4 regions of the Pantoea rwandensis genome follow, and region 1 is predicted to be linked to each of the others. Evidence: predicted binding sites of a transcription regulator. Region 1 holds the regulator's gene; each other region holds the start of a gene.
The links. The regulator Fur, encoded in region 1, represses iron uptake genes when iron is present. The targets are predictions, from matches to a motif close to ATAATAATGAGAACNACTATCAA.
Positions count from the first base shown of each region.

Region 2: the regulator Fur is predicted to act here: its motif matches at 5,340-5,362, upstream of fhuA (ferrichrome porin FhuA).
Region 3: the regulator Fur is predicted to act here: its motif matches at 1,690-1,712, upstream of fes (enterochelin esterase).
Region 4: the regulator Fur is predicted to act here: its motif matches at 4,521-4,543, upstream of LH22_RS19290 (isochorismate synthase).

Region 1 is NZ_CP009454.1:3,548,690-3,556,298, reverse strand. Features, by position in the region: gene glnS (glutamine--tRNA ligase) at 1-621, shown strand, start outside; gene LH22_RS16260 (hypothetical protein) at 856-1,251, shown strand; gene fur (ferric iron uptake transcriptional regulator) at 1,313-1,762, opposite strand; gene fldA (flavodoxin FldA) at 2,118-2,648, opposite strand; gene ybfE (LexA regulated protein) at 2,784-3,059, opposite strand; gene ybfF (esterase) at 3,228-3,992, opposite strand; gene seqA (replication initiation negative regulator SeqA) at 4,241-4,786, shown strand; gene pgm (phosphoglucomutase (alpha-D-glucose-1,6-bisphosphate-dependent)) at 4,812-6,452, shown strand; gene kdpE (two-component system response regulator KdpE) at 6,536-7,210, opposite strand; gene LH22_RS16220 (YbfA family protein) at 7,456-7,609, shown strand, end outside.
Region 2 is NZ_CP009454.1:3,922,332-3,929,940, reverse strand. Features, by position in the region: gene thpR (RNA 2',3'-cyclic phosphodiesterase) at 1-60, opposite strand, end outside; gene hrpB (ATP-dependent helicase HrpB) at 86-2,557, shown strand; gene mrcB (bifunctional glycosyl transferase/transpeptidase) at 2,656-5,184, shown strand; gene fhuA (ferrichrome porin FhuA) at 5,400-7,609, shown strand, end outside.
Region 3 is NZ_CP009454.1:4,191,009-4,198,617, reverse strand. Features, by position in the region: gene LH22_RS19260 (enterobactin synthase subunit F) at 1-394, opposite strand, end outside; gene fes (enterochelin esterase) at 427-1,638, opposite strand; gene LH22_RS19250 (TonB-dependent siderophore receptor) at 1,900-4,173, shown strand; gene pmrB (two-component system sensor histidine kinase PmrB) at 4,170-5,228, opposite strand; gene pmrA (two-component system response regulator PmrA) at 5,225-5,887, opposite strand; gene dacB (serine-type D-Ala-D-Ala carboxypeptidase) at 5,887-7,320, opposite strand; gene greA (transcription elongation factor GreA) at 7,567-7,609, shown strand, end outside.
Region 4 is NZ_CP009454.1:4,203,052-4,210,660, forward strand. Features, by position in the region: gene LH22_RS19265 (ATP-binding cassette domain-containing protein) at 1-78, opposite strand, end outside; gene fepG (iron-enterobactin ABC transporter permease) at 75-1,058, opposite strand; gene fepD (Fe(3+)-siderophore ABC transporter permease) at 1,055-2,044, opposite strand; gene entS (enterobactin transporter EntS) at 2,184-3,434, shown strand; gene fepB (Fe2+-enterobactin ABC transporter substrate-binding protein) at 3,429-4,394, opposite strand; gene LH22_RS19290 (isochorismate synthase) at 4,571-5,752, shown strand; gene LH22_RS19295 ((2,3-dihydroxybenzoyl)adenylate synthase) at 5,763-7,379, shown strand; gene LH22_RS19300 (isochorismatase family protein) at 7,398-7,609, shown strand, end outside.

The DNA.
Region 1 (7,609 bases):
TTGAAAGTGGTGATCGAAAACCTGCCCGCCGGCCACGAAGAAACGCTGACCATGCCTAATCATCCAAACAAGCCGGAGATGGGCACGCGTGAAGTGTCGTTCAGCCGTGAAGTGTGGATCGATCGCGCTGACTTCCGTGAAGAAGCCAACAAACAGTACAAACGTTTGGTTCTGGGCAAAGAAGTGCGTCTGCGCAATGCTTATGTGATTCGTGCTGAGCGTGTGGCGAAAGACGAAGAGGGTAACATTACCTGCATCTATGCCACTTGTGATGTCGATACCCTGAGCAAGGATCCGGCGGATGGTCGCAAAGTGAAAGGTGTGATCCACTGGGTTTCCGCCATTCATGGACTGCCAGCTGAGTTCCGTCTTTACGACCGTCTGTTCAGCGTGCCAAACCCAGCGGCGGCTGAGGATTTCCTCACCACCATTAACCCGAACTCGCTGGAAATCAAACAGGGCTTCGTGGAGTCAGGTTTGCGTGAAGCTGCCACTACCGCAGCTTATCAGTTTGAACGTGAAGGCTATTTCTGTGCCGATAGCGTCTACTCACAGCCGGGTAAATTGGTGTTTAACCGCACGGTTGGACTGCGTGATACTTTCGCGAAGATTGGCGAGTAATATCTTTCGTCGATAGCACAATATGATCATGAAAGGGCGAGCAATCGCCCTTTTTTATTGCCTGTAATTCGCCACGGGCAATGAATTATGCTGAAGGCGGCAAGCTGTGCTTGTTGTCTATTTTGCGACAATTCTGACTTTAGCAAAATTAACCCATTTGCGAGTGTGAAAAATTGTATTTCAGGTAGGCTATGCGCTCTAAATAGAGCTCTGCGGGTTATCAAAGGAAAAAAAATGACAAGTCTCGCCCTGGAAGCTAAGCATAGCGTGGTGGTATTACATCAGCTTATTGAACGTGTTTTTAACCAGGTAGAAGGCAGTGATGACAGCATGGAACTGCTTTTGTCACACTTTCACCCGGATTTCAAAATGGTGACGCCGCTGGGTAAGCAGCTGGATCTGAATGAGACCGAAGTGCTGTTTCGCAAACTGCACGGTCAGCGGGAAGGGCTGCGCATTGCCACCAGTGAGCATGCCATCATTTCTCAACAGAGCCAGGAAGTGACGATTCAGTATCGTGAACTGCAGATGTTGAACGGCACCCATCAAACACGCATCTCTTTGGCTGTGCTGGATTGCAGCACCACCATTCCTCGCTGGCGCTACCTCCACGAAACCTTTATCGCTTGATAACAGGCATAAAAAAACCGGTGACCAGCACCGGTTTTTTTATATTGCATAGCACACTCAATTACTTATCGTGGAGCGTATCGTCTTCGCGGCAGTCTCCCAGTGCACAGTGACCGTACAAGTACAGGCTGTGGTTGCTGAGTTTGATGCCGTGGCGAGTAGCAATCTCACGCTGACGCGTTTCGATTGATTCATCACTGAATTCGATCACTTTGCCACAATCCAGGCAGATCAAGTGGTCATGGTGATGCTGCTGAGTCAGTTCGAATACGGATTTGCCGCCTTCGAAGTTATGACGGGTGACGATACCCGCGTCATCAAACTGGTTAAGAACGCGATAAACCGTTGCCAGGCCAATCTCTTCGCCCATATCGATCAGGCGCTTATACAAATCTTCCGCACTGACGTGATGGGACTCGGGGCCCGGTCCCTGAAGCACTTCCAAAATTTTCAATCTTGGGAGAGTGACTTTCAGGCCAGCCTTCTTCAATGCGGAGTTGTTGTCAGTCATTCGGATATTGTCCTGTTACTTTGCATGTCACTTACGGCGCAGGGGCCTTGAATGTTTAGGTCACGCGTATTCTCATTTGCGTCTCATTATAGAACTCAAGCAGTGAAATGAAAACCAGGGTAGCGCGCAAATCAACAAAAGTCGTAAGGATAAACATCGCCTACGCCAGCGCGGAACGGTGTGGTTTGGGTTTCCATTTCACTCAGCCTCAGTCAACAATCAGAGGAATAAGCGGATGACCATTGCGGGTATTCTACAGATTTGCGGGGAAAAGTTAAAAAACCGTAGCTATTATTTTTATAGGAATTTCCTTTGCCCCAACGTGAGCCAGCGCTCACATTGGGGAGGCGAGGCATCAGGCTTCGATGATCTCTTTCAACTGCAGCTCATCAAAAATCTGTTTCACCCAGGCGTCAACGCGTTCGTTGGTCAACTCAGGTTGACGATCTTCGTCAATCGCCAGGCCGAGGAAGTGTTTGTCATCGGCCAGACCTTTTGAGGCTTCAAAATGATAACCCTCGGTCGGCCAGTGGCCCACGATCACCGCGCCGTTGGGCTCAATGATGTCGCGAATCGTGCCCATCGCATCACAGAAATACTCTGCATAATCTTCCTGGTCGCCACAGCCAAACAGCGCCACCAGTTTGCCATTAAAGTCGATCTCTTCCAGCGTAGGGAAGAAGTCATCCCAGTCACACTGTGCTTCGCCGTAATACCAGGTAGGAATACCTAGCAGCAGGATGTCGAACGCTGCGAGATCTTCTTTGGTGCTCTTAGCAATGTCATGCACTTCGGCGACATCTTTACCCAGTTGTTTCTGGATCATTTTTGCAATGTTTTCAGTGTTGCCGGTATCGCTGCCGAAGAAAATGCCTACGATTGCCATGGGTTAAGTAACCTCTTAAAGCCTGATTGTGAAAGTAAGTCAATTGACTGCACATGTTAGCGAATGATAGCAGACCGTTGAAAAGGGCGGAACGAGTAAAGCCTGAACTTTGTGTTCCTGCGTGCGGTCAGCGCGCTAAGACAGTTTGAGTTGCGCTAGCAGCATTTGTTCAATCAATTCGCTGCGGCTGATGTTTTGTTGCTCGGCCAGCGTGTTCAGGGCGTCAACCGCTTCGCTGGACATTTTCAGCTCAACACGACGCAGCCCTCGCACTTTATCGCGCTTGAGCTGGTTACGTTTGTTGATACGCAACTGTTCGTCGCGTGTCAGCAGGCTGGTTTTGGGGCGACCGGGACGCCGCTCGTCTGCAAAAAGATCAAGCGTGGTACGGTCTGTCTGTTCTTTTGCCATGATTTGTGAAACTGAGTGGGCGCGAACGGCGGAAAGGCGCTGCGCGATTTATACATTATCGGCCCGACCACGGCGAAAAAATCATCCGCGGCAAATTTTTAGCGCGACATCATACTCCAGCACCATCCGCGACGCCAACCCTAAACCGCATACGGCAAGCTTTTGCTTTTACAGGTTAAAAAAGCGACGAACTGCGCGCAAAACCGCATCAGGTTTTTCAGCATGTACCCAATGACCGGCGCCGCTGATCACGTGCGCATGGGCGTGAGGGAACTGACGCAGCAGTGCATCACGATGCTGATTGTCCAGATAAGGGGAATCGCCACCGCGAATAAACAATGCGGGATGTGGCCAGGCCGGAACCTCCTCCCAGCCAGAAATCGTGGTGTAGTTGTCCCACAGCACCGGCACGTTAAAGCGCCACTCGCCCTCCACAAAGGACTTGAGGATAAACTGAATCACCCCCTCTTCAGCGACATGATGACGCATCACCTCGGCCGCTTCACTGCGACGGGACACGCCCGCCGCTGTCACGGCGCGGATACCGGCGAAGATTTCATCGTGGCGGCGGGTTTGATAATCCACCGGCGCAATGTCGATCAACACCATTTTCTCAATACGTTCGGGGGCCACGGCACTGAGCGCCATGGCGATTTTACCGCCCATTGAATGGCCTATTACGCCAGCACGTTCAATCTTATGTGCATCCAGCGTCTCCACGATGTCTTGCGCCATGGCGTGATAATCCATCACCTCACTGCGTTCAGACAAACCATGGTTGCGCACGTCCACTTGCAACGTGGGGCGTGCATCCCGGACACCGCGCGCCAGCACGCCAAGGTTATCCAGGCTACCAAAAAGGCCATGAATTAACAGAATAGGGGGGGCTTCAGGGGTAGATTGTTCAGTTTGCAGACGGGCGTTCAAAATCATGGCTAAAGTTCTTACGGTTGTGACCTTGGCTTAGGGTATCATGGATTCACCTGTCCAGGAGCCAGCCGGCCAGGCATTAGGGCATATTCCGACTTTTGCCCTGAAACAACGCCAGCGCTATCGGCTGCCACGGATTTAACTTTATAATCCTTATGTTAGAGCCCGCTCACGTTTTGCACAGCTCGATTTTGCTAAGGCCGTTGCAATAATGCGTGGTTCTGTCATTTGCCAGAATTGTACGGAATAAGATGAAAACGATTGAAGTTGACGAAGAACTCTACCGTTATATTGCCAGCCACACGCAGCACATTGGTGAAAGTGCCTCCGATATTTTGCGCCGCATGCTGAAATTCACCGCGGGCCAGACTGCACCGACTGCACCTGTCGCTGCTGCTTCGGCTTCGGTGAAGGAAGCGCAGCCAGTGCGCAGCGAAGCGCGTCCTCAGGATCGCGTACGCGCTGTGCGTGAACTGCTGCTCTCTGATGAGTATGCCGAGCAGAATAAGGCGGTTAATCGCTTTATGCTGGTACTGTCAACGCTTTATCGTCTTGATCCAGCAGCCTTTGCTGATGCCACTGCCTCGCTGCAGGGCCGCACTCGCGTCTATTTTGCGGGTGACGAGCACACGCTGCTGCAAAATGGCACCCATACTAAGCCGAAGCACGTTCCTGGCACACCGTACTGGGTGATCACCAATACCAATACAGGCCGCAAATGCAGCATGGTGGAACACATCATGTTGGCGATGCAGTTCCCTCAGGAACTGACAGAGAAAGTTCGCGGCACCATTTAAACTGAAGCGTCAGGGAGAAGCGCCAATGGCCAATCACCCCCGTGCCGGGCAGCCTGCCCAGCAGAGCGATTTGATTAACGTTGCACAATTAACCTCGCAGTATTACGTCCTGAAGCCAGATGCGGCGAACCCGGACCATGCGGTGAAATTTGGCACTTCTGGCCACCGCGGCAGCGCGGGACGCCAAAGCTTCAATGAAGTGCACATTCTGGCGATTGCGCAGGCGATCGCGGAAGAGCGCAAAAAGAATGGCATCACCGGCCCGTGCTATGTGGGTAAAGATACCCACGCATTGTCTGAACCGGCCATTCTGTCAGTGCTGGAAGTGCTGGCGGCGAACGGTGTGGATGTGATCGTGCAGCAGGACAATGGCTACACGCCAACGCCGGCGATCTCCAACGCCATTCTGGAACACAACAAACGCGGTGGCGCGCAGGCGGACGGTATCGTCATCACGCCTTCACACAACCCGCCAGAAGATGGTGGCATCAAGTACAACCCGCCAAACGGCGGTCCTGCTGATACCAACGTCACCAAGGTGGTCGAAGATCGCGCTAACCAGCTGATCAAAGGCGAACTGAAAGACGTGAAACGTCTGCCGCTGGATCAGGCCTGGGCAAGCGGCCATATCGTTGAGCAGGATCTGATTCAGCCTTATGTTGAAGGTCTGGCTGAGGTCATTGACTTCCCGGCAATCCAGAAAGCGGGCCTGAAAATCGGCGTTGATCCATTAGGTGGCTCCGGTATCGCTTACTGGCAGCGTATTGCTGAGCACTATAAGCTGGATCTGACCATCGTTAATGATGCTGTCGATCAGACCTTCCGCTTCATGCATCTGGATAAAGATGGCGTGGTGCGTATGGATTGCTCATCTGAGTGCGCAATGGCGGGTCTGCTGGCGTATAAAGATAAGTTCGATCTGGCGTTCGGTAATGACCCGGATTACGACCGTCACGGCATCGTCACGCCTGCAGGCCTGATGAACCCGAACCACTATTTGGCCGTGGCGATTAATTACCTGTTCCAGCATCGTCCGCAGTGGGGCAAAGATGTTGCCGTGGGTAAAACCCTGGTCTCCAGCGCAATGATCGACCGTGTGGTCAATGATATTGGTCGCAAGCTGGTTGAAGTGCCGGTTGGTTTCAAATGGTTTGTTGATGGCCTGTTTGATGGCAGCTTCGGTTTCGGCGGAGAAGAGAGCGCGGGTGCTTCCTTCCTGCGCTTCGACGGTTCCGCCTGGTCAACCGATAAAGACGGTATCATCCTGTGCCTGCTGGCAGCCGAAATCACTGCGGTGACCGGCAAAAACCCGCAGCAGCACTATGACGAACTGGCAGAACGCTTTGGTGCGCCAAGCTATAACCGTCTGCAGGCGCCGGCGACCTCAGCGCAAAAAGCGGCACTGTCTAAGCTGTCACCGGAAATGGTGAGTGCTGACACGCTGGCGGGCGATCCGATTACTGCACGTCTGACCGCAGCACCGGGTAACGGCGCGTCAATCGGTGGTCTGAAGGTGATGACCGAAAACGGCTGGTTTGCTGCGCGCCCTTCAGGCACTGAAGACGCTTACAAAATCTACTGTGAAAGCTTCCTTGGCGCTGAGCATCGCCAGCAGATCGAGAAAGAAGCGGTAGAGATTGTTAGCGAAGTGCTGAAAAACGCGTAACAGAACCGTTGAGGCGCGCTGATTAATGTGCGCCTTTTCACGCGATTCCTGAAACGACCCACGTGACAACGTGGGTCGTTTTTTTATGGCATAAAGCGGTAACCAATACCGGTTTCGGTCAGCAAATGGCTGGGTTGGGTCGGATTGCTTTCCAGCTTCTGACGCAGATGCCCCATATAAATGCGCAGATAATGGCTGTGCTCCACCGCATTCGGCCCCCACACCTGATTCAACAACTGACGTTGCGTCAGCACCTTCCCGGCGTTGTTCAGCAATAAACTCAGCAGGCGAAACTCGGTAGGTGTCAGGTGAATTTCCTGATCGTTACGTAACACGCGGCGTGCGGCCAGATCGACACTCACTTCACCGAATTTCACCACTGGCTCTGGCTGGCTGCTTTGATGCCGACGTAATGCCACGCGCACGCGGGCCAATAGCTCACCAATACCAAACGGCTTAGTCAGATAGTCATCGGCACCGGCATCCAGCGCATCTATTTTGTCCTGCTCATCACTGCGTGCAGACAGGACGATCACTGGCATACTGCTCCACTGGCGTACTTCGCGGATAAAGTCGTTGCCGTCACCATCCGGCAGTCCGAGATCGAGGATCACCAAATCCGGCTTTCGCGTAGCCGCTTCAATCAGTCCGCGTTGTAATTGCTCCGCTTCCACAATCTTCAGGCCTTCGCTTTCCAGCGCCAGGCGCACGAAACGGCGAATCTCTTTTTCATCTTCAACAATCAAGATGGTCGTCACGCTGACTCCTGCCACAGGTAAAGTTAACACGGCACTTTATCAAGAATCGGACACCGCGTCCGTCATGATGTTTGTAACCTCGCAATATCTCTATGTTTACAATTATGTAACTTACTTTCATGCAGCGCCGTAAAGCACAAAAAAAGACCAAAATTAGTGGTCGGATGAGTAGTAAAATTACACAACTAAGCGTAATATCTGAGGCAGATCACATTTCAACGCAAAATTTACCCCAGGAGGCAATCATGTATCAGGCTTATCCACTTTATAAAATCGTGTTGCGCCGTTTTCTGGCGGTATTGGTCGGCATACTTGCCTTACCTGTCATGCTGTTCCGCCAGGATCGTGCCCGTTTCTACAGCTATCTGCACCGCGTCTGGTGTAAGACCAGCACCAAAC
Region 2 (7,609 bases), 370 kb from region 1:
CAGCTGTTGCTGGAGCGGCGCGGGCAGTTCGAGGGCAAAAAACAGACGTTGTATCGACATGGTGACGTGGCCGTTGAGTGCTACAATGCGCGCCATGTTAGCACAGGCAGAGTGGGAGTTAAGTGTGAGTGAATTACCGGTAAGTGAGGTGCTGCCTGCATTGCTCGATGCATTGTCTCAGTCATCACAAGTTTTACTGGCGGCACCCACCGGCGCGGGAAAATCGACCTGGCTGCCGCTGCAATTGCTACAGCAGTCGGTGCTGACGGGGCGCATCATTATGCTTGAGCCGCGTCGTCTGGCGGCGCGTAATGTGGCGCAGCGCCTGGCGGATCAGTTGGGTGAACAGCCCGGAGCCACTGTGGGATACCGTATGCGCGGCGAAAACTGCTGCGGCCCCCATACGCGACTGGAAGTGGTGACCGAAGGCATTCTGACACGCATGCTGCAGCGCGATCCCATGCTTGAAGGCGTGTCGCTGGTGATCCTCGATGAGTTTCATGAGCGTAGTCTGCAGGCCGATTTAGCACTGGCGCTGCTGCTGGATGTACAACAGGGGCTGCGCGATGACCTGAAAATTCTGCTGATGTCCGCAACGCTGGATAACGATCGGTTGCGTCAGCTGCTGCCTGCTGCGCCTTTTATTGTCTCTGAAGGACGCAGCTTTCCGGTGACACGCCGTTATGCCTCTCTCAACCCGCAACAGCGTTTTGACGAAGCGGTGGCGCGAGAAGTGGCGCAGTTGCTGCGTGAGGAGTCGGGTTCGCTGCTGTTGTTCCTGCCGGGCGTGGCAGAGATTGAGCGCGTGAAGCGCGAGCTGGAATCCCGCGTCGGTGAAGACGTGGATCTCTCTCCTTTATATGGTGCGCTCTCATTGGATGCGCAGCGTCGCGCGATTCTGCCTGCGCCCGCCGGTCGCCGCAAAGTGGTGCTCGCCACTAACATTGCCGAAACCAGTCTCACCATTGAAGGTATCCGCTTAGTGGTGGATAGCGCGCTGGAGCGTTCGGCACAGTTTGATATGCGTAGCGGCGTAACGCGCCTGCAAACGCAACGCATCAGCCAGGCTTCCATGACCCAGCGAGCCGGGCGAGCCGGGCGTCTTGAACCCGGCATTTGCCTGCATTTGCTGCCGCAGGAGCAGGCGATGCGTGCAGCGGCGCAAAGTGAACCCGAAATCCTCAATAGCGATTTGGCCGCGCTGCAGATCGATTTGCTGCAATGGGGTTGCCAGGATGCGTCACAGCTCTGCTGGCTGGACGCGCCACCGCCACGCAGCTTGCGAGCGGCACAGGCTTTGCTCACGCGCTTAGGCGCATTAGAAAACGGCAGGCTTAACGCGCGCGGCCGTAAAATGGCGACGCTTGGCAGCGATCCGCGTTTGACGGCGATTCTGTGTGCGGCACAGAGCCACGATGCCATCGCCAGTGCCGCTCTGCTGGTGGCGATACTGGAAGATCCACCGCGCAACGGTAGTGCAGATTTGCGCGATGCCCTTAATCGACCACAGCCGCATTGGCAAAGGCGCGCGCGTCAATGGCAGCAACGGTTGAATGCCAGCGATGGTCGCGTCAATCCCGATCTTTTCCCCGCATTATTGGTGGCAGGCTTTGCCGATCGTCTGGCGCAGCGGCGAGGCGACAGCGCACGCTATCAGCTGGCTAACGGTATCGGCGCGATGCTGGATGAACAGGATGGCCTGAGTCGCTATGAGTGGTTAATCGCGCCGACCCTGTTACAGGGCGCCAGTGCCGCCGAAGCGCGCATGTTACTGGCGCTGCCGGTAGAGATAAGTGCGTTACGCCAGCAATGTCCTGCACTGGTGTCGCAGCGCATTGATGTGGAATGGGATGAAGAGAAAGGGACATTGCGCGCCTGGAAACGGGAACTCGTGGGTGCGCTGGTCCTAAAAGCACAGCCGCAGGCGCGACCGGAACCGGAGATTTTACACCCGGCGATGTTGCGCTGGATCCGCGAAAAAGGGCTCTCGGTACTCGGCTGGACCCCCGAAGCCGAACAGCTGCGCTTGCGCTTGCACTGTGCCGCGTCCTGGCTGCCGGAAGAGGCGTGGCCAGCGCTGGATGATGAGAGCTTGCTCGATTCGCTTGAACGCTGGCTGTTACCCGAGATGGGATCCGTGCGCGATCTCAGGAGTCTGCAGGGCGTCAATCTTGTCAGCGCATTATTACATTTGCTGACATGGTCACAACGTCAGCGGCTGGATACTGTGCTGCCAACTCATTACACTGTGCCGACCGGAAGTCGCCTGCCTATTCGTTACGATGCTGAAAAGCCTCCGGCGTTGGCAGTGCGTATGCAGGAGATGTTTGGGGAAGCGCAAAATCCCGCGGTGGCCGAAGGCCGCATTCCGCTGGTGCTGGAGTTGCTCTCACCCGCGCACCGGCCGTTGCAGATCACCCGTGACCTTGCAGCGTTCTGGCGGGGAGCGTATCCAGAAGTGCAAAAAGAGATGAAAGGACGCTATCCCAAACATCCCTGGCCCGACGATCCGGCCAGCGCCTTACCGACAAGGCGCACCAAGAAATTTTCATCGTGACACGCTGTGGATCGAATTCAGAGGGTTCTGCCATGCGCAGCACGAGAAAGCAGTTAGAGTAACGGCCGCAGCCGTAGCTATGCCTGGAGAATAAAAGCATGTCTGGGAACGATCGCGAACCTATTGGGCGTAAAGGAAAAGCGCCAAAGCCGCCGCGCACCACTGCGCGCCGGGGTCGCCGCAGGGAGCTTGATGATGATATCGATCAGGACGATTTTGACGAAGATGATGAGGAGAGCACACCGGTGCCACCAAAAGGTAAAGGGAAAGGAAAACGTCCGCCACGCGGCAAACGTCGTTGGTTAGGCTGGTTAATTAAGCTTTTCCTGGTCTTTGTGGTAGTGATGGTTGCCTGGGGCATCTATCTCGACTCTGAAATCCGCAGCCGCATCGACGGTAAAGTGTGGCAGTTGCCTGCCGCTGTTTACGGCCGCATGGTGAGCCTTGAGCCGGGGATGTCGTACGACAAAAAAGAGATGATTGCGCTGCTGGAAGGCACGCAGTATCGCGAAGTGTCGCGCATTACCCGTCCGGGCGAATTTAGCGTCAAAGGCAACACCATCGATCTGCTGCGTCGTCCGTTTGATTTCCCGGACAGCAAAGAGGGGCAGATCAACGCCCGTCTGACGTTTAGCAACAACGAACTGAGCGAGATCAAAAACCTCGATACCGGGCGTGATTTTGGCTTCTTCCGCCTCGATCCACGCTTGATCACCATGCTGCAATCGCCGAACGGTGAGCAGCGTCTGTTCGTGCCGCGCGCGGGCTTCCCGGATCTGCTGGTCAGCACGCTGATCGCGACCGAAGACCGCCACTTCTACGAACACGACGGCATAAGCCCGTACTCGATTGGTCGTGCATTCCTTGCCAATATCACCGCCGGTAAAGCGGTGCAGGGCGGCAGTACCTTGACCCAGCAGCTGGTGAAAAACCTGTTCCTTACCAACGAGCGTTCACTCTGGCGTAAAGCGCGTGAAGCTTACATGGCGGTGATCATGGATGCGCGCTACAGCAAAGATCGCATCCTTGAGCTGTATCTCAACGAGGTGTACCTCGGTCAGGCAGGCAACGATCAGATCCGTGGCTTCCCGCTGGCGAGTTTGTATTACTTCGGTCGTCCGGTGGATGAGCTGAGCCTCGATCAGCAGGCGATGTTGGTCGGCATGGTGAAAGGGGCGTCACTCTATAACCCATGGCGCAACCCGAAACTGGCGCTGGAGCGTCGTAACCTGGTCCTGCGTCTGCTGCAACAGCAGAATGTCATCGATCAGGAGCTGTACGACATGCTGTCAGCGCGTCCGCTGGGCGTGCAGCCGAAAGGCGGAGTGATTACGCCTCAGCCTGCGTTTATGCAGATGGTGCGTAACGAATTGCAGGCCAAACTGGGCGACAAGGTGAAAGATCTCTCTGGCGTGAAGATCTTCACTACGCTGGATCCGATTTCGCAGGATGCCGCAGAAAAAGCGGTGGAAGATGGCATTCCGGCACTGAAGAAACAGCGCGGTCTGAAGGATTTGGAAACCGCGATGGTGGTGGTTGACCGCTTCAGCGGCGAAGTGCGCGCGATGGTGGGCGGTGCCGATCCGCAGTTTGCCGGTTACAACCGTGCGCTGCAGGCGCGTCGTTCTATCGGTTCACTGGCTAAACCGGCGACTTATCTCACTGCCTTAGGCCAACCCAATACCTATCGTCTGAACAGTTGGATTGCCGACGAACCTATTGCGCTGAAACAGCCTAATGGATCGATCTGGAAACCAATGAATGACGACAAGCGCTTCAGTGGCAAAGTGATGTTAGTGGATGCGCTGACCAACTCAATGAACGTGCCAACGGTTAATCTGGGTATGACGTTAGGGCTGAATTCCGTGGTTGATACCTGGACGAAGCTCGGCGTACCGAAGGATCAGCTGAATCCGGTGCCAGCGATGCTGCTGGGTGCCCTGAACCTGACACCGATTGAAGTCGCTCAGGCATTCCAGTCGATTGCCAGTGGCGGTAACCGCGCAGATCTCTCTGCGGTGCGCTCGGTGATTGCGGAAGATGGGACTGTGCTGTATCAGAGCTTCCCGCAGGCGCAGCGTGTCGAACCGGCACAGGCGGCTTATCTGACGTTGTACAGCATGCAGCAGGTCGCCGATCACGGTACGGCGCGGGCGCTGGGCGCGCGTTATCCTAATGCCCATCTGGCAGGTAAAACGGGTACCACCAATGATCTGATCGACAGCTGGTTTGCGGGCGTTGATGGCAAAGAAGTGGCCATCACCTGGGTGGGCCGCGACAATAACCAAACCTCGAAGCTGTATGGTGCGAGCGGAGCGATGCAAATTTATCGTCGCTATCTCGATAACCAGGCCCCGATGCCGCTGCAGTTGACACCGCCGGAAGATATTACGCAGATGAATGTCGATTCCGCCGGTAACTTCGTCTGTGGTTCGGGCAGCAGCACCTGGCGTTCGCTGCCGGTGTGGACGTTGGATCCAGCCTCGCTGTGTCAGCAACAGCAGCAGCAGATCCAACAGCAGCAAGAGTCGCAACCGCAGCAGCAGTCACCTCAGCAGCCGCAGGACGAGCAAAAAGATGCTGATGGCGTAGCTGGCTGGATCAAAGATATGTTCGGCAGCAAATAGTTAGCTGCAGAAAGCACAGGGCGCTTCGGCGCCCTTTTTTACGTCTGCACGATTGTTATTCGCGATCATGGATATGCACGATCTGGTCGCAAACGCACCGCCATCAGCCATTACATCTTGCGGATCTTGCAGGACTTCGCCTAAAATTCGTGCGTCTAATAATCATTCTCGTTTTCATTCGCCTGCATCGTTTCCTTTTTCGAGAGATCCTTTTTATGAATGCGCGAAATTTCAATCCTTGTTCTGCGCGTGCTGCGACCTCCCGTCGTCCGCTCGCTTTATTGATTTCTTTAACACTGGGTACGCTGAGCGCGCAGGCGCTGGCAGAAGATACCGTGGTGGTGACCGCCAATGGCGGTAACACCGTTGCGCAGGAAAGCGCCTGGGGCCCGGCTCCTACCATTGCCGCTAAGCACAGTGCCACCGGCACGAAAACGGATACGCCCATTGAGAAAAACCCGCAGTCGGTTTCGGTGGTGACGCAGGAAGAGATGGCGATGCACGCGGTGACCAGCGTGAAAGGGGCGTTCAATTACACGGCGGGTGTGCTGACCGGTAACCGCGGTAGCTCCAGTGTGATCGATGCGCTGTCGATTCGTGGCTTTAGTGAAACCAACACCAACCAGTATCTTGATGGTTTGAAACTGCAGGGTGACAACTACTCCGAGTTTGCCATCGATCCTTACTTCTTTGAGCGTGCAGAACTGCTGCGTGGCCCGGTTTCAGTGTTGTACGGCAAGAGCAACCCAGGCGGCGTGGTGTCACTGGTCAGCAAGCGCCCGACGCAGGAAACACTGCGTGAAGTGCAGTTCCAGATGGGCACCGATAACCTGTTCTCTACCGGCTTCGATTTCGGCGGATCGCTGGATGATGACGGCGTGTACAGCTATCGCGTGACCGGTCTGGCTCGCAGTGCAGACGCGCAGCAGGATATGAACAAAGAGAAGCGTTATACCATCGCGCCTTCGTTCAGCTGGCGTCCGGATGCCAATACCCGCTTTGATTTGCTGACCTATTTCCAGAACGAGCCGGAAACCGGTTATTACGGCTGGTTGCCGCGTCAGGGCACCGTGGTCGGCATTACCCGCCCGGACGGCAGCAGCTACAAACTGCCCACCAACTTTGATGAAGGCGAAGACAGCAATAAGATTTCGCGTAACACCAAAATGGTGGGCTACAACTTCGAACACAGCTTCAACGATACCTGGACGGTGCGCCAGAATCTGCGTTATGCGGATATGCGTACCGGATATCGCAGTATTTACGGCTTTGGTTACAATGAAGCTGCCAGGAATATTACTCGCTACTCAGCCTTATCCGATGAGAAGCTGAATGAGTTCTCCGTGGATACTCAGGCGCAGGCAAAATTTGATACAGGTGCCGTTGAGCACACTTTGCTGCTTGGGGTGGATTTCCAACGCATGCGTAATGATATTGATGCTCAATTCGGTACTGCCAATAGTCTGAACCCTTTCAACCCGCAATATGGTGATGACACCACGTTCCCCTATGCCGATCCTTATCAGCATCTAAATAAGCAGCGCCAAACAGGCCTTTATGCTCAAGATCAAATGGAATGGAACCGCTGGGTGCTGACCTTGGGGGGGCGTTACGATTACGCTATGACCTCCGTTTATGATCGCGTTGCCGGTTCTGTTGATCGTCAAAATGATCAAGCCTTCACCTGGCGTGGAGGGCTAAACTATGTCTTCGACAACGGCATAGCACCTTACTTTAGTTATAGCGAAGCTTTCATACCTAACTCAGGCTCAACCTGGGGAGGTCAGGCATTTGACCCATCGCGCGCTAAACAGTATGAAGCGGGTGTGAAGTATGTACCTAAAGATCGTCCAGTCGTCTTGACGGCAGCAGTATATGAGCTGACAAAAACGAAGAACCTTACGGCCGATCCTGATCCAACGCATCAGTTTGCCAGTATTCAGAGCGGTGAAATCCGTTCACGCGGTGTTGAATTGGAAGCCAAGGCAGCACTGAACGCCAACATCAACATGACGGCGTCTTATACCTATACCGATGCCGAATACACTGAAGACACAGTGCTGAAAGGTAGAACACCAGTGCAGGTGCCGAAGCACATGGCATCGCTGTGGGGGGATTACACTTTCCACGAAACGGCATTGTCAGGTGTGACACTGGGTGCGGGTGTGCGTTATGTAGGTGAAAGCAAAGGGTTATATGCAGAGAACACGCAGAATGGCAGTAACTCAAACCAAAACTTCGACGTAGCGGGTTACACCACCGTCGACGCAGCGCTGAAATATGACCTCGGCCGTTTCGGTCTGCCAGGCTCTTCTGTGGGTGTTAATATCAACAACCTGTTCGATCGTGAATACGTTGCCAGCTGCTACCGTGATTACGCTTGCTACTGGGGCGCTGAACGTCAAATCGTTGGTACTGCCACCTT
Region 3 (7,609 bases), 640 kb from region 1:
GCGTGTGATGCCATAACGGGGCACCGCTCAGTACGCGTAAATCACCGTTCATGTCTTCACGCATCAACGCGCGAGCTTGGGCGGCCGCATCGGTTTCAGCACGCAAATCAACGATTTTTGGCGCACTGAACGCCTGCGGTTGTTGCCACTGCAGTGCTTCGCCCTCCACTTCGGCAAACGCCATATTCAGGGTGTCGGCTTCCTGCATGCCAGCCACGACGGCCTGCGCCAGCAGGTCGCTGTTAATCGCGCCGCGTAATTCGACAAAGTGGGCCACGGCATAGGCATTGTGGTGTTGGGTCAGCTGGTCGGCAATCCAGATGCCGGGCTGGGCTGCCACTAATGGCAAAGTATGTTGGTCAGTCATGGTTTTGTTCATCAGAGATTCAGACATCTGTGCTCCGGTTTGCGTCCTGCGTGATGAAGTTAAGTCGGATTGCGCCACAGGGCTTGCAGACCGTCGAGCAGACCACCGCGCCAGCATAGCGCGTCATGGCCGCCCTCCACCGGCAGGTAATTCACCTGGTAGCCGGCAGCGGTAAGTTTTTGTTCTAATTGTTGATTAGCTTGCAGAATCAGGCCTTCACGTTTACCTGCTTCCAGCCAGAAACGCAGCGGCTGTTCGGGTGCCAGGCCGCTATCCAGCGCCTGTAGTAGCCATCCGTAAGGATTGCCGCGTTCGGGCCACCAAAAAGATCCCGAAAGACTCAGCGCATTGCCAAACGTCTGCGGAAAATGCAGTGCAGCGAAAACGGAAGCCAGCCCACCAAAACTCTGCCCGGCCACCAGCGTGCTGTCTGCCTGTTGGCGATGAGGTGCCCATTGCGCCACCTGCGGCAGTAATTCCTGCTGCACGGCTTGCCAGAACTGCGGGTTACAGGGCAGTTCGCGGCTACGGTGTTCACGGTCGATGATATCGATAAACAAATAGACCGCAGGAGGGAGTTTTCCGGCATCAGTAAGTTGCTGCAACGGCCCGGCAATCGGCATTTGATTTGCCCAGAATTGGCCATCCAGCAGAATGGCCAGTGGGCGTTGCTCCGCATCGGACTCGCCAGTGGCATAAATCCACACTTTGCGACTGTTGCCTAATAGCGCGCTATCCCACTGATACTGCTGCAAAGAAACAGCAGGTGCGTTGCCCTCATCGACAGATTTCCAGACCCGCTGGTCAGGAGCCTGCGGGAGATGCAGCGGCGAGACGCCCATGCCGCGCCCACCGGCCCAGCCACGTAATGGATTCAGGGGATCGGCCTTCGCCGTGGGAAATTTGTCACGCCACCAGTTACGTAACGCGTACATGTCGGCTTCACCGCTAAAGTCGATTGCCTGTTCATCGGGCATCAGGCAGTAACTGCCGCGCCAGGTGGAGGGCAGCGCGGTTTGCCAGTACCACACATCGGTGCCCGTTACCCGCACCAATGACTGCGGTGGACGCTTCTGATGATGATCGGTCACGCCCGTAATGTTGATCCACACGCGCTGAGTTGCTGAGGTTTTTTCGCTGCCTTGTGGATCGCGCCAGAAGAAAGTCACCAGACAGGTGCCATCCTGCTGAGGGGCAATTCGCGGAATACCTTGAGTGTGTTGCTCCTGCCACCAGGCTTCACTACCGGTTACATCATTTCGCCAGGTCATAGGGGCTGCCAGTCACTGTGTAGGGAAAGATTTACATAAGATTAATAATTAATACTATTGATAACTATTTGCATTTGCAATAGGGTGTTTCCGCTCAAAAGAGCACGCTCGTTCCGCCTGACTCTTTCCTTCCTGGAAGGTTACGCAACGGATGGCACTGCCAGGTCTGGAACTGGGCGCGATAAGGACAGGGATATTCTCACCGGCTCGCCAGTTAAGAATCCAACGGCATTTTTACTGGCCATCCAGGAATGAAAAACAATGACGCGTTACTCACGATTATCATTAGCTATTTTGATTGAACTGGGGCTGAGCGCCTCACTGCTCTCCGGCAGCGCCTGGGCAGCAGACACTTCCAGCAAGACGACCAGCAGCCAATCCACCACTGACGCCGAATCGATGAATGGCGGCACGTTAATGGTGACCGCACAGCAGCAGAACCTGCAGGCACCCGGCGTTTCCACCATCACCGCAGATGAAATTAAAAAGCATCCACCGGCGCGTGATGTCTCTGAAATTATTCGTACCATGCCAGGCGTTAACCTGACCGGTAACTCCACCAGCGGCCAGCGCGGTAACAATCGCCAGATCGATATTCGCGGCATGGGCCCGGAAAACACCCTGATTATGGTGGATGGCATGCCAATCACCAGCCGCAACTCGGTGCGTTTGGGCTGGCGCGGTGAGCGTGATACGCGCGGTGACACCAACTGGGTGCCGCCAGAGATGATCGACCATATCGACGTCATTCGTGGCCCGGCTGCGGTACGTTACGGCAATGGCGCGGCGGGCGGGGTGGTGAATATTATCACCAAAAAGTACACCGACCAGCAGTGGCACGGTTCCTGGAACACCTACTTCAATGCACCGGAACACAAAGCAGAAGGCGCAACCAAACGCACCAACTTCAGCCTTGAAGGGCCGCTGGGTGACGACTTCAACTTCCGGTTGTACGGGGGATTAGCCAAAACTCAGGCCGATGCGTATGACATCAATGAAGGCCATGCAGCGGCACGTACCGGTACTTATGCGGGTAGCTATCCTTCAGGCCGTGAAGGCTCGGTCAATAAAGATATCAATGCGTTACTGAGCTGGGCGTTTGCTCCGATGCAAACCCTGGAGTTGCAAGCGGGCTACAGCCGTCAAGGCAACCTGTATGCAGGCGATACGCAGAACACCAACACCAGTGCGCTGGTGAAAAGCCTGTATGGCGATGAAACTAACCGCCTGTATCGCCAGAACATCTCGCTGAAATGGACTGGTGCCTGGGATAACGGTGTCAGCACCAATACCTACGCACGTTATGAGAAAACCCGTAACAGCCGCATTAACGAAGGTCTGGCGGGCGGAACGGAAGGTATCTTCTCTAACGATGGTTTCAACACCATTCAGTTAGACGATATTTTGCTGCACAGCGAAGTTAGCATTCCGTTTGAGTGGCTGATTAATCAGACGGCAACGCTGGGCGCCGAATGGAACCAGCAGAGCATGAAGGATCCCTCTTCAACCACTCAGGCTGCTAACTATGGCTCTGTGCCTGGCGTGTCGAATACCGGTCGTAGTCCGTATTCGCAGGCGGAAATCTTCTCGCTGTTCGCTGAAGACAACATGGAACTGACTGACAGCACCATGCTGACGCCGAGCCTGCGTTTCGATCATCACTCGATTGTGGGTAACAACTGGAGTCCGTCTCTGAACCTGTCGCAAGGTTTGGGTGATGACTTCACGCTGAAGATGGGGGCGGGCCTGGCTTATAAAGCGCCAAGCCTGTACCAGACCAACCCGAACTACCTGCTGTACAGCAACGGCCAAGGCTGTGCTGCCAGCACCGGCGCCTGTTATCTGCAGGGTAACCCAGACCTGAAAGCCGAAAACAGTTTCAACAAAGAGATTGGACTGGAGTGGAAACACGAAGGCTATCAGGCGGGTCTGACTTGGTTCCGTAACGATTACCGCAACAAGATTGAAGCGGGTTACGCAGCCGTCGGTAAAGCCTCAAACGGCACCACGGATATCTACAAGTGGGAAAACGTACCGAAAGCAGTGGTGGAAGGGCTGGAAGGTACGGTTAACGTGCCGTTCTCTGATAGCGTGATGTGGAACAACAACTTCACTTATATGCTGCAGAGTAAGAACAAGGAAACCGGCGATCGTCTGTCAATCATCCCGGAATACACCCTGAACTCAACGCTGAGCTGGCAGGCAACGCAGGATCTGTCGCTGCAAACCACCCTGACCTGGTACGGCACGCAAACACCGAAAAAGTATGACTATAAAGGTCAGCCGGTGACGGGAAGCGCGGCCGATAAAGTCAGTCCTTACTCTATCGTTGGCCTGAGCGGGACTTATGATGTGAATAAGTACGCCAGCGTCACCCTGGGTATCGACAACCTGTTTGATAAGCGTCACTTCCGCGAAGGTAATGCGCAAACCACCGGGAACGCGACAACAGGCGCCTACCTCTACGGTGCGGGTGCGAATACTTATAACGAGTCAGGCCGTACTTACTACATGAGCCTCAACACTCACTTCTAAAGCAGCTGATGCGGTAAATAGCAGCGGGCAATCAGCCCGTTGCTATCTTTACGGTTAACCAGCTCCAGCCTGCCACGGTGCATCTGCACAATGCGCAGTACGATATTCAGACCCAATCCGCTGCCACCGTAACGCTGATCGCGACGACGGAAGGCTTGCGTCAGTTCTTCTGCCGCATCGGCCTCAATGCCTGGTCCCTGATCCCACACTTCGATGATCACCTGCTGTTTATCCTGCTGCATTTTCACACTGACTTCACTGCCTTCCGGGCTGTAACGTGAGGCGTTTTCCAGCAGATTACGCAGCATCAGACGCAGTAACACGGCTTCACCTTGCTGTGGAATATCTTTGCCGTGCGGCCAGTGCAGTGTTTGCTGTCGCTGTGCATAAAGTTCGGCCATTTCCGGCTGCAGCGGCTGCATGATGTCTTTTTGCCACTGCAACTGCTGATAGTGACCGCCTGCCAGCGCCTGGCCAGCTCGCGACAGCATCAGCAGTTGCTCCACGGTGTGCATCAACTGGTCGATACGTTCAATCAGCATCTCACTCTGCGGCACGTTCTGCTGGTGCAGAAGTTCAAGATGCAGACGTAAACCGGCCAAAGGGGTACGCAATTCATGTGCGGCATCGGCGGTGAAGAGGCGTTCCTGTTGGAGCGTGTGGTCGAGCCGCGAAAATAGCTGATTAATGGAAGACGTCACGGCAACGATCTCATCCATTTCTGAATAAACCGGCAGCGGGGTGAGATTATCGGCGGAACGATGGGCGAGGCTATCCTGCAGGGATCGTAATGGACGAATGATCCAGTTAATCGCCCAGAATGACAGCAGCAGCGTCAGAGCGACCATCACCAGTGAAGGCAACAGCAGTGAAGCGATGGCTTCACGGATCTCATTCTCGACGCGGTCGTTGCGCGCCTGAGCAGACAGCGTTTCGTTGACCAGGAAACTGATCTGTTCGCGACTCTCATGCCATAACCAGATGGCGCTCATCACCTGGCAGGTGAGGAGAATCAGCGCCAGCATAATCAGTAACCGCTGACGCATGCTGTTCATTCGCGCACTTCCAGGCGGTAGCCCACGCCACGCACGGTTTTGATACGATCTTTTCCGAGCTTACGGCGCAGATTGTGAATGTGAACTTCCAGCGTATTGGATCCAGGATCGTCATTCCAGCTGTAGAGATCCTGCTGCAGCGTTTCGCGATGGACGTTCTGACCGACGCGCATTAACAGGCGCGTCAGCAGTGCGAACTCCTTTGGGGTGATTTCCAGCGGACGCTCTTCCAGCAATACCTGCTGCGAACTGAGATTGAGAGTGAGATCACCTTGTTGCAGCAAATTGTCGCTGTGGCCCTGAAAACGGCGAATCAGTGCACGCACACGCGCCTGCAGTTCCACCAGCGCGAAGGGTTTGACCAGATAATCGTCGGCACCGGCATCCAGGCCATCCACGCGATCCTCCAGCGCATCACGTGCCGTCAGGATCAACACCGGCACGTTGATGCCATCGCGCCGCCACTGACGCAGCAGCGTGGCACCATCGCGATCCGGTAAACCGAGATCCAGGACGATCAGGCTGTACTGCCCACTGCGTAAGAAAGCATTACTTTCTGCAGCAGTACTCGCGCAGTCAACCGCATACCCTTGTGCGCTAAGGGCCTGAGCAAGGCCCGATTGCAACAGCGCGTCATCTTCAACGATCAGCAATTTCATTAGTTGTTTTTGTTGATATCCGAGTAGAGGCGGCTTTCAAAGCGTACCAGAGGAATGCGCCGCGTTTTCTGATCTTCAGGCGGCACCGCATAACCAGAAAGATACTGCACAAAGGCGACACGTGCACCGCTGGAAGTGGTAATAAATCCAGCCAGATTATAGACGCCCTGCAGCGAACCGGTTTTTGCCGACACTTTGCCATCCAGTCCGGCTTCATGCAGGCCACCACGATATTGCAACGTGCCATCGTATCCTGCCAGCGGCAGCATGGAGATGTAGTTCAGCGTTGAGTCATTTTTCGCGATGTATTGCAGTACCTGCATCATGGTATCTGGCGCAATCAAATCGTGACGCGACAAGCCTGAACCATCGACCTGAATGCTGTTGCCGAGATCGACGCCCGCTTTTTCACGCAGTATGCGGCGTACCGCATCGGAACCGGCGCGGAACGTGCCTGGTACGTTGAAATAGTGATGGCCGATGGTACGGAACACCGTATCCGCAATCATGTTGTCCGATTTCTTCAGCATGGTGTGCAGCAGATTGTGCAGCGGCGCGGATTGCGTCGACGCTAGCACGGTTGCCGGTGAGGTAACCTGCGTCTGACGGACTAAATGGCCGCTGTAATCGATATCCGCGGCACGCAGTTCGGCCTTGAGGATTTCGCCTGCCCAGGCGGCACCATCTTGCACAGCAAACGCCAGCGGCAAAGGTTCGGCGCGTTGGCGCATGCAGCCGGTCAGCGTATAGCGGTTTAACTCGCCCGGTACCACATCCAACTCGCAGTACTGCCCATCTCCACTGTTACGACCAATAGTGCGTACTTGGCTAAACATATGCGCTGGATAATACGAGGCGATACGCACAAAGGCGTTTTCGCCCGGCGTGGTGGCGCTATAGAGCGAGACCGAGAAGCAGTTTTTGTCGACGATAGCCGCGCCAGGCGGGGCGCTAAAACACTGCGTCATATCGTTCCACGGCCAACCTGGCGCAGCGTCGTGGCTGGCAAACACGGACGTATCGATCACCAGATTGCCTTTGATATGCGTGATGCCCTGCTTTTTCAGGGCCGCCACCATATTGCGCAGATCCTGACGGCTCAGCGTCGGATCGCCACCAAAACGCGCCACTAAATCGCCATTGAGCGTGCCATCGCTGATCGCACCCTTGGTTTCCATCGTGGTCTGAAAACGGAAGTCCGGACCGAGTTCCAGCAGGGCCGCCAGCGCGGTAATCACCTTCATGGTACTGGCCGGCAATGCCATCTGTTTGCCGTGATAGTCGATTATCGGGGTTGATGCGCCCACTTTTTGTACCATCAGCGCCAGGTTTGCGCCGTCTGGCAAATACTGCATGTATTCTTCAACGGGGGCTGCTTGTGCCTGCAGCATAAACGCACAGGTTAATCCGGTAACAAGTCGTGAAAATCGCATAATCTCGCGGTAACTGACGGGTGAAGGCGTCAATACTACGTCCCGAGGCGGTGCAAAGTAAACGATGACCCACAGGGAACTCTGGGGTAAAATACGTATCAAAATGCAAAACCGAACCTGACCCGGAAAGCTTTCCGGGTCAGGCTTCTTTTGCTTGTGAAAAGAGGTAACGCGCCGCAGAAGCTGTTTTCTGCTGTCACCGGTCAGGATGACGCCGTTAACCAGGATAGATGACGAGGAGCCAAAATGAATCAGATTCCGATGACGTTGAAAGGCGCTGAGAGCCTGC
Region 4 (7,609 bases), 650 kb from region 1:
CAGATTTTCTGCCACCACTTTCTTGTCGTAGCCAAGCGTCAGGCCTTCGCCATACAGCCGTGAAGGGATATCGATCATTGGCGTCGCGCCTCCCGCACCAGTAACGCAATCAGATAAAGTCCACCGAGGCTGACGGTAATCACGCCAACCGGTAATTGATAAGGCAGGAAAAGATGTTGTGCGGCAAAATCGGCTGCAATCAACAGCAGAGCCCCACACAGTGCCGCCAGCAACAACGCACCTTTCTCGCCGCCGCCGAGTCGACGCGCGATCTGCGGTGCCAGCAACGCGACAAAGGAGATCGGCCCCACCAATGCGGTGGATGCCGCAGTCAACACCACACCAATCAGCATCAGCAGCAGCCGACTGCGCTCCACTGGCACGCCGAGCGCGCTGGCGGTGTCATCACCCATTTCCAGCAAACGCATGCGCCGGGTCAGCAAGGCCATCAGCAACAGCGACAGCAACAATACGCACACTACCGGTGGCGTTTTCGCCCAGGTGATACCGTTAAGTGAACCGGCACTCCACAATCCGGCACTGAGCGCGGACTCCAGCGAGGCAATGATAATCAGCCAGGCATTCAGCGCCATCAGCAACGCGCGCACGCTGATACCGACAATAATCAGGCGGAAGGTTTCTACCCCGTTGCGCCAGGCAAACAGATACACCAATGCCGCCGTGCTGATACCGCCAATCAATGCTGCACCGGTCATGGCGGCGATGCCCTGATTGAACAGCACCAGTGCCACCAGTACGCCGCTGTAGGCACCGGTATTGAAACCGAGAATATCCGGGCTGCCGAGCGGGTTGCGCAGCAGTGACTGGAAAATCGCGCCGCTGACGCCAAGTGCCGCGCCAATCAGTAGTGCCATCAGCACACGCGGCAGCCGCCACTCTAAAACGATAAGTTTGACGTTGCTGGCACCCTGTCCAGCCAACACCTGCCAGAACTGCTCTGCACCAATCGGCAATGCGCCTCGCGTCATCGCCAGATACGCCAGCAGTGCGCATCCGAGCATCAGCCACGTGGTATGTAATCCAACACGACGCGTCATAGCGCACCTCGCCCGAGTTTACGGCGCACCAGCACAATCAGTACCGGAGCCCCCAACATCGCCGTGACAATGGAGACGCGCAGTTCACCCGCCACCAGCAGTCGTCCCAGAATATCCGCTGCCAGCAGCAGAATCGGGGTAATGATCGCGGTGGCGGGCAGCATCCAGCGGTGATCGTTGCCGACCATCCAGCGTGCAAAATGGGGCGTCATCAGTCCGATGAAAGCGATCGGTCCCACCGCAGCCGTCGCCGCACCGCACAGCAACGCAATCGCCAGCAATCCCAGCAATTGTGTACGCGCCACCCGCGTGCCCAGCGCGGTCGCCATATCGCCGCCCATGCTTAAACTGTTCAACGCCTGCGATAGATAAATCGCCACCCCGCTGCCAATGACAACGGCCGGGAACAGGGTGCGCAGTACGGTGAAATTGCGGATATCCAACGATCCGCTGTGCCAGAAACGCAAATGGTCATAAATATCGGGATTCAGCAGCGACAGGCCAGACGTCAGTCCATCCAGCACTGCGCCCAATGCCACGCCCGCTAACGTCAGGCGCACCGGATTGACTCGCCCGCCGCCAATCGCTCCCGTCATCGCCACCAGCAATGACGCCAACAGCGCACCCGCAAACGCGAAGCCGAGCCAATCAAGAGGCGAATCGGCGCCAAACAGCGCAATGCCGATCACCACCGCAAAACCGGCACCCGCATTGACACCGAGAATGCCCGGATCGGCCAGCGGATTACGCGTCAGGCTTTGCATCAGTGCGCCTGCTAACCCGAGGGCCACACCGGCCAGCAATCCGGCCAGCGTGCGAGGCAAGCGTGCATCACGCACAATCACGCACTCAGCGCTATTACAGCCTGAGGTAAATGAATGATATACATCGGAAATGGGTATCGATTTTGCCCCCAGCATCAAGCTGAGCGCGATGAGGAGCAAGAGCAGAATCCCTGAGCCTGCTAATGCACGGATTTGGCGCATCGTTCTAAACCTTCACTGTTCAACGTCGTCGCATGCGCAACGCAATTTGATAATGGTTATCGTTATTACTCGCGTTTGCCTATGTTACCATGACTCGCCTCGCGGACGATGAGGAAAATTGGTGCAAAAAGGCGAACAAATGAACAAATCTTCCCACTTTATCGATCTATCCCTGCTGAAAACCCATGCGGCATTTCGCGCAGTATTTATTGCCCGTTTCATCTCGATTGTCGCGCTTGGTATGCTCGCCGTGGCGGTGCCGGTGCAGATCCAGCAGATGACACACTCCCCGCTTTTGGTGGGATTGGCCGTCACCCTCGCCGCATCCGGTATGTTTATTGGTCTGCTGACCGGCGGCGTGTTAGCCGATCGCTACGAGCGTAAGAAACTGATTTTGCTTGCCCGATCTACCTGCGGCTTGGGCTTTATCGCGCTGGCTATCAACGCTGCGCTGCCGCAGCCTTCACTGATTGCGGTGTATCTGCTGGGATTTTGGGATGGCTTCTTTGGCGCGATTGGCGTCACGGCGCTGCTGGCGGCCACACCGGCGCTGGTGGGGCGCGAAAACATTATGCAGGCCGGCGCCATCACCATGCTGACGGTGCGTTTTGGCTCTATCCTCTCGCCGGCCATTGCCGGACTGGTCATTGCACACGGCGGCGTGGTGTGGAACTACGGCTTAACCGCGTTTGGCACACTGATTACCGTACTGACGCTGCTGAAATTACCTCAACTCCCGCCGCCACCTCAGCCGCGTGAACATCCGCTGAAGTCGCTGGCCGCCGGGGTGCAGTTCCTGTTTGCCAGTCCGATTGTCGGTATGGTGGCATTGATTGGTGCGTTGGTCACACTGGCCAGCGCGATTCGCGTGCTCTATCCTGCCCTGGCGCCACATTGGTCAGTGAGTGCTAACCAGTTTGGCATGCTCTACGCAGCCGTGCCGCTGGGTGCCGCTATCGGCGCTTTCACCAGCGGTAAATTGAAGCATGCCGCCCGACCGGGACAGCTGGTGCTGGGCAGTGCGGTGGCCGCCTTTTTCGCGCTGGGATTATTCAGCCTGATGCCCAATCTGCCGCTGGCGCTGCTGTGCCTGGTGGCGTTTGGCTATTTCAGTGCCATCAACAGTCTGGTGCAGTACGCGATGATTCAACTGCTGACGCCTGACCATCTGTTGGGCCGCATCAACGGCTTGTGGACCGCGCAAAATGTCACCGGGGATGCGATGGGTGCGGCGATGATAGGTGCTATGGGTTCATGGCTATTGCCGCCACAGGCTGCCGCCGCATTTGGCTTTGCGGCAGCGCTGCTTGGCATAGTTATGTGGTGCGTTATGGGACGCTTACGTCGTTATGCGCCGCCAGCTCCTGAGCTGGCGGAGCAGGCATCATGACTTAACGAACAGTTTCTCCAGACGCGCCAGCAGATTGCTGGCGCTGTAGTAATCCAGGCGGAACGAATCGACGCCAAGCGGGAACACCTGCTTATCCTTAACCGCCGCGTTTTGCGCGAGGAACGGATTGCCGATCACTGACTGTGTGGTTTTGTCATCCGCCGCAAACAGCAGGAAGGTTTTCCCCGTCAAGCCGCTACCCACATTCTCACCCGACAACTGAATGATGTCTTTACGCTGGCCCATGCTGTGACCTTGCTGCACACTGGCTGGCGGGACGGCAAGGGTAAAACCAAGCTGCTCCAGCAGTTTGCCCTGCGCTGACTCCGTGGTCCAAACGTTAACGGCACGCCCATCGCCGTTCCACACCATGGCAGACACGGGTTGCGGCGGTAAGGTGATGGTTTTTTTCAACGCTGCTTCACGATCGTCAAAAGCTTTCACTTGCTGTGCCGCTTGCGCTTCATGGCCGGTTGCCTGCCCGAGCAGCGTCACCACATCCTGCCAGCTTTTGTCATCGTAATTGACCACCAGCGTTGGCGCGATGGCGGAAAGCTGGCTGGCAAGTTTAATCGCAGAGTCATTTCCTGTGGCGCTCACCAGAATCAGATCGGGTGCTTCTGCGGCTACCGCTTCGGCGCTCGGCTCGCCAATATAGAGACGTTTTACATGGCGCTGTTTTGCCACCTCACCCCATTGACGGAAAAAACCCTGATCGTCGGCCAGACGACTGTTCGGTGCGGTCGCACCGGACGCCACCACCGGCGCATCAATCGCCAGCAGCGATCCGGTTAAGGTGACGCTGGTTGAAACAATGCGCTGCGGAGCTTTGTTTAAGATAATCGAACCCTTTGCCCCTTGCACCGTGCGCGGCCATCCCTGTTCTGCCTGTGCGAGCCCTGTGAAAGTCTGGAAAATAAACAAAAGGGCTGTCAGGCCCAATAAACCGCATTTATTCATAAGTTTTGGTCCACCTTTTAGCTTATTGCACGGCTCGACGTCACCTTCCGATTACGCCTAATCATGCGGGAAATCCCGCGAATGGATTGACTCTTTTGTCCAATCGACGTAGGTTACAGGCCCATAATAAAAATGATAATCATTCTTAATAATCTTATCATTTATAGGTGAAAATTATGGTGGAATCATCCATGTTTGAAAATGCCTTATTAGAGGATTTTTCTGCGTTATGCCGTGGGTTCCTCTTTACCTCGCCGTGGCGCAGCCTCGCGACTCAAGGCTGCTATACCACGATAACCACCTCTGTGGCAGACGCTGCATCATTGCAGGGTGATTTTCAACTTCAGCTGCATCAACATTTTGCGGCGGCAAAACAACAAGGCATTGAGAATCCGATCCTGGTGGGTGCGATTCCGTTTGACGTGAGTCAGCCTGCGGCCTTGTTTATCCCTGAAACGTATCAAACTTTTCATCGTGCCGACCTACAGAATGCGCTGCCTGCGGCTGCCAGTGAACTGCCGCAGGTACGTCGTCGCATGGCGGTGCCGGATCACGATGTCTTTACCCAAATGGTGGCCGATGCGGTGACAGCAACGCAACGTGGTGACCTCGATAAAGTGGTGCTGTCACGCCTGATGGATATTGTCACCGAGCAGCCAGTGGATACCGCGGCGCTGATGCAACGCGTGATTGCACAGAATCCGAATAGCTATCACTTCCACCTGCCGCTACCACAAGGCGGTGCACTGGTGGGGGCCAGCCCGGAACTGATGCTGCGTAAGCAGGGCCGCGATTTTAGCTCGTGCCCGCTGGCGGGCTCAGCACGTCGTGATCACCACGATAGCCAACAGGATCAGGCAGCGGGCAATACGCTGATGGACTCCAGCAAAGATCGTCATGAACACCAGCTGGTCACGGATGCGATGCGCGATACGCTGCAACCGCGCAGTCGCCTGCTGTCGGTGCCGACGGTACCGTCGTTGATCACCACGGCAACCTTGTGGCACCTCGCGACCCAAATCGATGGTGAGGTGCAGGATGATCGTGAGAACGCCTTGTCGCTGGCCTGCCTGCTTCATCCGACCCCCGCATTAAGCGGCTTCCCACACCAGCGTGCTCAGCAGCTGATTCAGCAGTTGGAGCCTTTTGATCGTCAGCTGTTTGGCGGCATTGTGGGATGGTGTGACAGTGAAGGAAACGGTGAATGGGTGGTGACGATTCGTTGTGGCACCGTGCACGGTGCACGCGTGCGACTGTTTGCGGGCGCAGGCATCGTTGCCGATTCCCAACCTGAATCAGAATGGCGCGAAACCGGCGTGAAGCTGGATACCATGTTGCGCGCTTTTGGACTGCAATAAAGGAAAGAGCATGAGCATTCCCTATACCCGCTGGCCTGAAGATTTGGCTGCGCGCTATCGCGAAAAAGGCTATTGGCTCGATGTGCCAATGACCGATATCCTGGCGCGCCATCAAGAGAATGATGCCATCGCGGTCATCGACGGCGATCGTCAAATCAGCTATCGCGAGCTGAATCAACTAACCGATAACCTCGCGGCGGCCCTGCAGCGCCGTGGCCTGCAACAGGGTGATACTGCGTTAGTGCAGCTAGGCAACGTGGCGGAGTTTTACGTCACGGTCTTTGCGCTGTTTAAACTGGGCGTGGCATCCGTCTTCGCGCTGTATAGCCATCAGCGCACGGAGCTGACCGCCTACGCCACGCAGATTGAGCCTAAGCTGTTAATTGCCGATCGCCGTCACGCACTGTTTGCCGACGACACCTTTATTGGTGCGCTCTGTGCGGCACAGCCCTCTCTGCAGCAGGTGATTCTGTGCCATGACGGTGATAAAGAAAACACCCTCGAAGCCCTGATGGCGGAAGCGGCAGGCGATTACCAGTCAACGCCAACTGCTGCCGATGAAGTGGCGTTTTTCCAGCTCTCCGGCGGCAGCACCGGTACGCCGAAGCTGATCCCACGCACGCACAATGATTACTATTACAGTATTCGCGCCAGTGATGAGATCTGCGAAGTCACGGCTGACACGCGCTATCTGGTCGCCCTGCCCGCACCGCATAACTTCGCCATGAGCTCACCGGGTTCACTCGGTGTGTTTTATGCAGGGGGCCAGGTGATTCTTGCCGCTGACCCAAGCGCCACGCTCTGCTTCCCGCTGATTGAGAAGCATCAGGTCACCGATACCGGTCTGGTGCCACCCGCAGTGAGCCTGTGGCTGCAGGCGATTCAGGAATGGGGTAGCAACAAGCAGCTGGCTTCGCTGCAGCGGATTCAGGTCGGCGGCGCGAAGCTCGGCGAAACCCTGGCGGCACGCATCCAGAGCGAAATTGGCTGCCAATTACAGCAGGTGTTTGGCATGGCCGAAGGCCTGGTGAACTACACCCGCTTTGGCGATGACGAGAAAATCGTGCTGACCACTCAGGGCCGACCGATTTCTGAAGATGACGAAGTGTGGGTGGCCGACGAACAGGGTAATCCGCTGCCGCACGGCACGGTAGGCCGCCTGATGACACGCGGTCCGTACACCTTCCGTGGTTACTATAAAAGCCCGGAGCACAACGCGGCCAGCTTCGATGCTAATGGTTTTTACTGTTCTGGCGATCTGATTGAGATCAATCCTCAGGGCTACATCACCGTGCAGGGCCGAGAGAAAGATCAGATCAACCGGGGTGGCGAGAAGATCGCCGCAGAAGAGATCGAGAATCTGCTGCAGCGTCATCCGGACGTGATCCACGCTGCGCTCGTGTCGATGAATGATGAACTGATGGGCGAAAAGAGCTGCGCCTTTATCGTTGCCAGTCAGCCGATCAAAGCGGTAGCACTGCGTCGCCATCTGCGCGATCTCGGTGTCGCCGAGTTTAAATTACCCGATCGTATTACCTGCGTAGATGCCCTGCCGCTGACCCCGGTTGGCAAGGTGGATAAAAAACGTTTACGCCAACAGCTTGCTGACCAACAAGCGCAAGCCTGACCTGTTCCGGAGATAATAATGGCTATTCCAAAACTCAATTCTTACGCGCTGCCTGCCGCCACTGAACTGCCGACCAATAAAGTGAAATGGAGCGTAGAGCCACAGCGCGCTGCGCTGCTCATCCATGATATGCAGGCTTATTTCCTGAATTTCTGGGGCGAGAACAGCCCGCTGATCGACCAGGTCGTCGAAAACATTGCGCGCCTGCGTGCCTACTGCAAAGCGCAGGG